Regions from separate parts of the Bacillus sp. GW823-FHT06A10 genome, predicted to be linked through region 2. Evidence: riboswitches for the same ligand, from Rfam matches in the RefSeq annotation. Region 2 holds a riboswitch; each other region holds the start of a gene.
What was found. Region 2 has a riboswitch for thiamine pyrophosphate ahead of thiT (energy-coupled thiamine transporter ThiT). Riboswitches for the same ligand answer to the same signal wherever they lie in the genome.
Positions count from the first base shown of each region.

Region 1: it holds a riboswitch for thiamine pyrophosphate, as region 2 does, so the genes downstream of both, tenA (thiaminase II) here and thiT (energy-coupled thiamine transporter ThiT) in region 2, are expected to answer to the same signal.
Region 3: it holds a riboswitch for thiamine pyrophosphate, as region 2 does, so the genes downstream of both, thiM (hydroxyethylthiazole kinase) here and thiT (energy-coupled thiamine transporter ThiT) in region 2, are expected to answer to the same signal.

Region 1 is NZ_JBXAHT010000001.1:1,789,806-1,793,090, reverse strand. Features, by position in the region: gene AC1Q8M_RS09000 (DUF3937 family protein) at 1-82, opposite strand, end outside; gene tenA (thiaminase II) at 501-1,190, opposite strand; TPP riboswitch at 1,318-1,423, opposite strand; gene AC1Q8M_RS08990 (D-alanine--D-alanine ligase) at 1,497-2,411, opposite strand; gene pdxR (MocR-like pyridoxine biosynthesis transcription factor PdxR) at 2,416-3,285, opposite strand, start outside.
Region 2 is NZ_JBXAHT010000002.1:65,753-69,037, reverse strand. Features, by position in the region: gene feoB (ferrous iron transport protein B) at 1-950, opposite strand, end outside; gene AC1Q8M_RS15075 (FeoA family protein) at 947-1,174, opposite strand; TPP riboswitch at 1,369-1,470, shown strand; gene thiT (energy-coupled thiamine transporter ThiT) at 1,557-2,225, shown strand; gene AC1Q8M_RS15065 (sensor histidine kinase) at 2,434-3,285, opposite strand, start outside.
Region 3 is NZ_JBXAHT010000004.1:144,161-147,445, forward strand. Features, by position in the region: partial or broken gene topB (DNA topoisomerase III) at 182-757, opposite strand; TPP riboswitch at 967-1,079, shown strand; gene thiM (hydroxyethylthiazole kinase) at 1,152-1,961, shown strand; gene thiE (thiamine phosphate synthase) at 1,976-2,635, shown strand; gene AC1Q8M_RS24470 (anaerobic C4-dicarboxylate transporter family protein) at 2,752-3,285, opposite strand, start outside.

The sequences.
Region 1 (3,285 bases), on a different contig from region 2:
AATAGCTGATTGTAAAATTAATGATTCCTAAAAATACAAACAACGATAAACCAAATCGAATTAATTTCTTATTTGTAAACATATAACACCTCTCAAAATTAATTGGATATTCCTGCTTTTACTTCTTTATATTCCCACATCCCTATATTTGATTTTAACACAAAAAGAACTCAAAAAAACACAATATGCAAATATGCATATTGTATTAACAACACTCCATGATAATTTAGAAATTCCTGCAAAGAAAAAACAACTCCGTTACAGCTAACAGCTCGGGTTTCTTTTCTTATTTAACTTCATACCACCAACATTTACGTTCTTTGATTGTAAAATAAATGTGACAGAAGTTTATCCAGTTAATGCGTAGACAAGTAAATGAGCTAAATTATCGATATTCTATTTCGCCACATCCGTAGCACTAATGACTTTACGCGAATTTGACAAGAAAAAATATATAGATAGGTATGATCCATACCTATCTATAACATTACTTCTATTCTTTATCCAATTACGTCTTTTACGTCTGTATCCACTGGCCACTTTTCTAATGTATAAGCCATTTCCCAAAATGAATATTCATATTGACTGCTAATAATAAAATGCTGTTTCATACGTTTGCGGTCTGCCTCTGTTACTTTTTCAGCGATAGTATCTAAACGTGTAATTTGTTCTTCAACTAGCGTACGGAACCAATCAGATCCATAAGCAGAAATCCATTCGTTATAAATTGGCTCTTCCGGCTGGCACTCTTTTAAGCGTTCGCCAATTTCATAATACAACCAATAGCAAGGTAAAATTACTGCAATGATATCTCCTAAATGCCCTTCATACGCAGCACGATACATATGTGAAGTATACGCATATGCAGTTGGCGCAGGAATAAAATTATCTTTTTCTTCTTTTGTTATCCCTAGCTTTTTAGCAAAATTCTCATGTAAAGATAACTCGGCCTCATATGTATTTTGAGCATGATGTGCCATACGAGCTGTCGTCTCTAATTCAAGAGCTTTTGCAGCTCCTAAAGTTTGTACTCTAGCAAAATGACTCAAATAATATGAATCTTGAAGCACATAATAGCGAAAACTAGCTAAATCTAATGTTCCTTCACCAAGTTTTTTTACAAAAGGATGGTTAAAACTCGCTTCCCAAATTGAATCTACTTCTTTACGTAATGATTGTGAAAAAGTCATTTAAATCCCTCCAATAATGTATAAAATATAAGTATTTATCCACAATTATTAAAGCTGTAAAATAAAAAAACTTTCTTTACAGGCGTAAAGAAAGTGAAATTGACAGTATTTATTTACTCATTAAATAGCAACGTCTTTCCCACTTCCCTACGCTGGCATTAACCAGATCAGGTACTAAGAGTCTCAAAATCACATTTGATCTCAGCCTATAAAAGGCTCCCCTAGTGGATAAATATTTTGTTTTTATAATGTATTCATCATAGCATACTTCGTGAAACTGTCAAAAGAATTAGTTATATAATCTCCTTAAAACCCTTCTTCATTTCTAACTTTTAATGATGTTTCAATAATTATATCTAATAGTTTGCTATAACTAATTCCCGCTGCTTCTGCACTTTTGGGCAATAGGCTTGATTGTGTCATCCCTGGTAATGTATTAATTTCCATTACATATGGAATTCCGTCCTTCACCATCATATCAACTCTTGCATAAACACTACATTTTAATGCTTTATAACAAGTCAGTGAAGCTTTATTTACACGTTCATTAATTTCTGCTGGAAGTTCGATAACTTCCTCAACTGTACTAGTATCATCATATTTTGCATTGTAATCAAAGAACTCGGCTGCATGTCGAATTGAAACTATAGGTAACTGTTTTCCATCCAGAATAGAACATGTAATTTCATCACCTTTTATATACTTCTCAATTACTACTTCAGAATCCCATTCGAATACAGTTTCTAGCATTGAGATCAATTCATTTTTATTGTAAACGATTTTCACCCCGACACTCGATCCGCCAGAGTTTGGTTTTACCACTAATGGAAATCCTAACTTATCTAACTCATCAAGATTTAGATCCTCCATTTTTGTAAGTTCAATCCAATCTGGTGTTTCTACACCTTCATAACGTAAAATCTTTTTCGAAATATTTTTATCCATACATATACTGCTAGATAACATATTACTTCCGCTATAAGGAATCCCTAAACTCTCCAGTGTTCCTTGAACTGTCCCATCTTCTCCGTATTTTCCGTGTAATGCGAGCAATGCAAAGTCAATGTCTTTCGCTTTTTCAATTAAATCCATTTTTTCGTTTAATGTAATTGGAACTATTTCATACTTATTTTTATCTAAATGAGCAATCATTTCATTCCCCGTCATAATTGAAACTTGTTTTTCAGACGATACCCCGCCCATAATAACACCGATTTTCATTTTCTCAACTCCAAATTTCATTTTTTAATGTATCACCAATTATTTTAATTCCCCGAACTATTTCTTCTTCTTTCAAGCGCGAAAACCCTAATCGGAAAGTGTTTGCTCCTTCTCCATCAGAGTAAAAAACATCTCCAGGTGAAAACGTAACGCCTTTCTCATAACACTTTTGTAAAAGTGTGCGGGCATTCATACGCTCTTCTAGCTCTATAAATAAATGAAGTCCACCATCTCCAGTCATTCTTTTAAAAGGAATGTACTGGTTACATGCCCCGACAGCTAACTCATATTTTTTCTTATAAACAGATCTTGCCTTTTTTAAATATTTTTCAAAATATCCCTCATGTAAATATTGAAACAGAACAGCTTGATCTAGCGTAGATGTGTGAATCGTTCTTGCTCTTTTTACGCTTTCTAAATAATGAATCAGCTCTTTATCTGCAATAATCCAGCCTACACGTAAACCAGGGAAAAGCACCTTTGAAAAGCTACTAATATAAATCACATTATTGCCAGCTCCCGCAAAAGTTAATAATGGAGCTAAATGTGAACCTGAATAACGTAATTCTTCATTAAATCCGTCCTCTATAATAGGAACCTTGTATTTTGAGAATAACCTCATCAATTCCGTTCTTTTCTCTGAACTCGTAACAATACCGGTTGGATTATGATAAGAAGGAATTAAATAAGCAAAATCAAAATCTTTTTCACGCAAACTTTTTTCAACTTCATTCGTATCAATACCATCCTCATGCATATCAATCCCATGAACTTCAAGTCCATGTAAACGGAAAAGCTTAAGTGCAGCATGGTGAGTTGGATTCTCACAAATGACACGACCGGATTTTTTTGATAAAGAAGAGAGTACAATATC
Region 2 (3,285 bases):
CAATCCGTAAGCTGACCACCAAAAAACTCATCTAACATATCCGATAAAGGTGTACCAATCCACGTAAACGTAACCTGAAAAATAAAAAACATAACTGCTAAAAAGATTGGAAGTCCTAAAATTTTATGTGTAATTAATCTATCAATTTTTTCTGAAAAAGGAATTTTTCCTTCTTTCTCATGCTTCATAACATTTGTTTTTAACTTTTCAATATACGCTTCACGAGTTTTGTAAATGTGCTCTTCTAACGTACAATCAAGTTTTCCTTCTAAGCGAGATCGAATGGCTATGAGTTCCTTATAAATTGGTAATGCTTTCATTTCTTTTTCTACTACTTCGTTATTGCTTAAAAATTGAAGTGCTAACCATCTCGGATGCTCATAATTCGCTGTCTCTAAAAGAGCAATTACTTCTCCAATTCCTTCATCCATTTGTACACCATATGAAATAAGGAATGGCTTTTTCTCCTTTTTGTCATTTTCTTTAAGAGTCGCAAGTAGTTCTTCACAACCTTTTCCACTTCTTGCAACGACAGGAACGACTGTTACACCTAATAGTTCTGATAATCGTTTTACATCAATGACAATTCCTCTTTGCTTCGCCACATCAACCATATTTAAACCAATTGAGACCGGCTTACCAAATTCAAGTAATTGCAACGTTAAATGCATATTTCTCTCAAACTGCGAAGAATCTACGATATTTAACATATGATTAAATTCTTCTGTTAATAGAAAGTTTGTTACAACACCTTCATCACGTGAAACTGGATTTAAATCATACACACCTGGTAAATCAATTAATGTTCCTTGTCTATCTTTTAATTTACCAACCTTTTTTTCTACTGTTACACCGCTCCAGTTTCCTACGTATTCATAAGAACCAGTAAGTGCATTAAATAATGATGTCTTCCCTGTATTCGGATTCCCTAGCAAAGCTACCTTATTCACGCTAATTCCACCTTTATCATTTTCGCGTCACAATGACGAATACTAATTAACTGTCCACGACACTCCAATGTACAAGGACCTTTGAACATCGCCTTCTGTTTCAAGCGAAGTTCGCTTCCTTCCGCAAGACCGAAAGCAGCTAGTCTACGCTTTAATAGCTGATCTAAAGACTGAATACTTTTTACTAACACTTTCTCTCCAATTTTAATATCTACTAAGCTCATAACCTTCCCCCTCAGAAGAGAATGATAATTATTTTCAAAAAAATTATACCACACCCAATTTCTCTTGTACTATACCCTTTTGCTTCATATTTATTAACATTTCGCTACAATTCTATTTCAATTATTGTCATACAGCATTTGTTTGCCATTCTCATCCATTTCGCTTACAATAAACAATAGCAAATAAAGAATCTCGTTATCACTGGGGGAGCCATGCCGCTGAGAGGGAACACTTCGTTCCGACCCTTCGAACCTGTTAGTTAATGCTAACGCAGGGATTGTGCAAACGTCCGAAATACATACCTCATTTTTATTTACGTATTTCGTATCCTCCTATGATATCTATTCTTTTTTGTACAACTTGGATTTAGGGGGAGACAACATGCGTAACACTAATTTACAAGCGATGATCGAATCTGCTATTCTTGCAGCCTTCGCCATGATTATCGATATTTTACCATTATCACTTAAACTTCCAACAGGCGGTTCTATCTCATTCGCTATGATTCCTATTTTTATTATTGCTTACCGCTGGGGCTTTAAATCAGCTTTCTTAGGTGGTTTAGTTTGGGGACTATTACAAATAGTCGTGGGGGATGCTTACATTTTAACACCTGTTCAAGCATTCATTGAGTACTTCATTGCCTTTGCTTTTATCGGATTTGCTGGCTTATTCTATCGTCCAATTCAAAAAGCACTTTTAACGTCTAATGAAAATAGTGAAGAACATTCAAGTTTAGGTAGTCGCAATGAACAACCTTCAGCAAAACAAAACCATGGTAAGAAAATCCTTGTTTACATTATCCTTGCTACATTTGTCGGTAGCTTTGCTCGCTATTTCTGTCACTTTATTGCCGGTATTATTTTCTGGGGACAATATGCGCCGAAAGGTCAATCAGCTGTGTTATATTCATTAATCGTAAATGGAAGTACAATGCTTGGTTCTTTTATTTTATGTACAGTTTTACTTATATTTTTATTCCTCACTTCCCCACGCTTATTCAAAAGCATCAGTGCTTATCAAATGAATACACAAAAAAAGGGCGCTTAATGAGCGCTCTTTTTTCATATCGTAATATTAATTAAAAATACAATAAATGCGCAAAAGAAAATAAATACCATTATACTTAGCCAATTGCTATGCACGGTTCATCGACTCCTTACATAACCTCATTTTCTAACCAGATTATATCGCTTAAAAATAAAGATTAGGTAAAGATAATATGAAAATAAATTAAAAAAAGCGTAGCATGCATTATCTACGCTTTTTTCGGTAAGTAAAAGTAAAATAATACACCGTCTTCTGTATTTTTCACTCCATATTCAGCATCGTGTAATTCTAAAATATTTTTAGAAATGGCAAGCCCAAGCCCCGTCCCACCTTGTGAACGCTGACGAGCTGTATCCACTCGATAAAAACGATCCCAAATTTTATCTAATTGTTCTTCTTCAATGTGAGTACCTTTATTTTCAATGCACACTTTTATACGATCCTTCTCATCTATTGTAGAAATAATAATATCTTCTTTATTTGGTGTATAACGTATGGCATTCGTAATGAAATTCACGATGACTTGTTCAATCCGGCCTTGATTTGCAATCACTTCAAATGAACATATATTTTTATGAACACAAAGCTCTTTTTTCTCTATTTCCACAGATAGATGTTCACATATGTCTTCAATTACTGTATCAATATAAAACGAATCCTTTTTCATTTTATATGTACCAGATTCAAATTTAGCTAACTCAAGCATATCCAAAATTAACGTATCCATTTTGTCTACTTCTCTCTCCATCGCCTGAAAATAATACTCTTTTTTATGTTCAGCTACCCCGTCTTTTAAAATAGAAATACAGCTTTTCATAATACTTAGCGGTGTTTTTAATTCATGTGAAACACCAGAAATGAATTCTTTTCGCGTCTTTTCTAACTTTCTTTCCTTTTCAATATCTTCTTCTAACTGCCCAATATGCGAATGGAGTTTATTTGATAGCACATTAATATTTTTCGATAAATCTCCAATTTCATCTTTTGAAGTAATCGGTATTTTTTCTGTAAAATCTAATTGTGCTATTTTCTTCGTCGTATCATTTATTTTTAATAATGG
Region 3 (3,285 bases), on a different contig from region 2:
ACTATGGATTGAGTAGTTACGAATATTTTATATTTATATAAGAGGGACGGATTGAGGAAGAAAAATATAATATTTTAATGCATGAAATAATAATTGCAACCAGAATTGTTTGGGCGCAATTCTTACAAGTCTTATAAATACTAGAAAAATTAATTTCACCCTAGCAATTGACAGGATACAATTGGCAACGGCCGCAATTTAACTGGGCATTAAAGCGAGTTGTTAAAGCGCGAGTTGCATTAAGACCGATATACCAGTCAGCTTCTGAACGTGCAACTGCTGAAGCGTATAAATTGTCATAGGCTTTACCTGGTTTTAAATTTGCAAAACCATCTTTAATTGCTTTATCGGTTACAGAAGAAATCCATAAACGTTTGATTGGTTTATTTAGCTTAACTTTATCGATAATCCAGCGTGCGACTAATTCCCCTTCACGTCCAGCGTCTGTTGCTACAATAATTTCATTTACATCTTTTCTAAGTAGCTGACTTTTTACAGCATTAAATTGTTTACCAGTTTGTTTAATAACCGTTAATTTTAAACGCTCAGGTAGCATCGGTAAATCTTCTAAATTCCACTTTTTATATTTCACATCATAACTTTCTGGATCTGCTAATGTAACGAGATGACCTAAAGCCCAAGTTACAATATATTTATTACCCTCAAGATAGCCGTTTCCTTTTTTATCACACTTCAGTACACGAGCAATATCTCGTGCAACGGAAGGTTTTTCAGCGATTACAACGCTTTTTGACATATTAAAAACATCCTTTCAAATTTCCATAAGTTAAATATAGCATACATCTTCTTGAGATTCAGTTTCGCTCCATATTTGAGCTGTTTTTAATGGAGTGAACAAAATCCCAACTGATTAAAGTTTCACTTTATCAGTTGCTTCTATATTAAATAGAAAAGTAAAGAACTTGTTATTTTACTAGAATAAGAGTAGACTTTGAAGTAGATGAATAAGAAACACATGGGAGTTTGTGGATACAAACTGAGAGTATGGCTACTAGTCCGTCATTGACCATTTGAACCTGTTGGATAATGCCAGCGTAGGGAGAGTGTAAAAGCACATGTTCAGGCACTTTGCGTACGCGCAAAGTGTCTTTTTGTGTATCTCCCATCATTATAGTTAGGAGATGAAAAGGATGAATATGAAAGAAATTAGTAAAGTAGTGGATTTGGTGAGAGAATCTAATCCGCTTGTTCATAATATTACAAATGTTGTTGTAACAAATTTTACTGCTAACGGTTTGTTGGCACTTGGGGCATCGCCTGTAATGGCGTATGCAAAAGAAGAAGTAGCAGAAATGGCTAGCATTGCTGGAGCGTTAGTATTAAATATGGGAACACTTCGTCCTGAGGAAGTAGAAGCGATGTTACTTGCTGGTAAATCAGCAAATGTGAACAATGTGCCAGTACTATTTGATCCAGTTGGTGCAGGAGCAACTTCGTATCGAACAGAAGTTGCGAGACATATTCCAGCCGAAATAGATTTAGCAATTATCCGCGGCAATGCGGCTGAAATAGCAAACGTTATTAATGAGAAATGGGAAATTAAAGGGGTAGACGCTGGTACTGGAAATGGCAATGTTGTAGGTATTGCAAGGCAGGCAGCAGACGAATTAAATACAGTTGCGGTTATTACTGGAAAAGAAGATGTTGTTACAGATGGAGAGAGAACTATTGTTATTCGAAACGGTCACCCTATTTTAACGAAAGTTACGGGAACAGGTTGTTTACTAACGTCTGTAATAGGAGCATTTGTAGCAGTGGAAAAAGATTATGTAAAAGCAGCAGTAGCAGCATTAACGTTTTATGGTGTAGCTTCGGAACTGGCAGCTACTAAGACCGTGGAAAAGGGACCTGGTAGTTTCCAAATTGAATTTTTAAATCAGTTAGCGAATACTACTGCTGGTGATATTGAGAAGTATGGAAAGATTGAGGAGTTAGAGTAAGGGGGATGAAACACATGATGCGCATTGAAACAAAGAAGATGTCTAAGTTATTACAAGTGTATTTTATTATGGGAAGTAATAACTGCACGAGGGATCCTCTAGCTGTATTGAAAGAAGCGTTAGATGGTGGAGTGACAATTTTTCAGTTTCGCGAGAAGGGGGAAGGTTCTTTAATCGGAGAAGATAGAGTGCGCTTTGCAAAAGAATTGCAGACGCTTTGTAAGGAATATAGTGTTCCTTTCATTGTAAATGATGATGTAGAATTAGCCATTGAATTAGATGCAGATGGTGTTCATGTAGGACAAGATGATGAAGGAATTACATCTGTTCGTGAAAAAATGGGAGATAAAATTATCGGCGTATCTGCTCATACAATTGAAGAAGCACGCTTTGCAATCGAAAACGGAGCAGATTATTTAGGCGTTGGACCTATTTTCCCAACGAGTACGAAAAAAGATACGAAAGCGGTTCAAGGAACGAAAGGATTAGCTTATTTTAGAGAACAAGGAATTACAGTGCCAATCGTTGGTATTGGTGGGATTACAATTGAAAATACAGCGGCAGTTATAGAAGCGGGTGCGGATGGTATTTCAGTTGTTTCAGCAATTAGTTTAGCTGAATCTGCATATGAAAGTACGAGAAAATTAGCTGAAGAAGTAAAGAGAAGTTTGTAGAAAAGGACATGTAGTATTTTAAGTGCTACATCGAGAAGTAGACTGCCCAAAAAATTTAAACAAACGTTTGATTAAAAAAACACAAACCTTTTTAAATAAAGGTTTGTGCTTTTTCTTTAAAACATAATTGAAATTAAGAGCATTCCAATTCCGATAGAAGTAAATGTTGCAATTAAGCCTGGAATCATAAAGCTATGATTTAATACGTATTTACCAATACCTGTTGTACCGGTACGGTCAAAGTTAATGGCAGCAACGATTGTCCCGTAGTTTGGAATGAAGAAATATCCGTTTACTGCAGGGAACATCGCAATCAGTAGTGCTGGTGGAATACCAAGGGATAGTCCAAGTGGCATTAAGGCACGTACTGTTGCTGCTTGGCTGTACAGTAAAATAGATAGAATGAATAGTGCGATGGCAAATAGCCAAGGTGCACTTGTTACTAAATGCTGAATGGATCCTTGAATCATATTTAAGTTTCCATTAAAGAAAGTATCTCCCATCCAAGCGATACCGAAAATAGCAACAACTGCTGTTGCTCCTGCTTTAAAGACGTTACCAGACACAATGCTTTCTACATTTGGTTTACAGAAAATAATAATAAGAGCCGCGATAGTTAACATAACCATCTCAATTGTGTTCGGCATGGA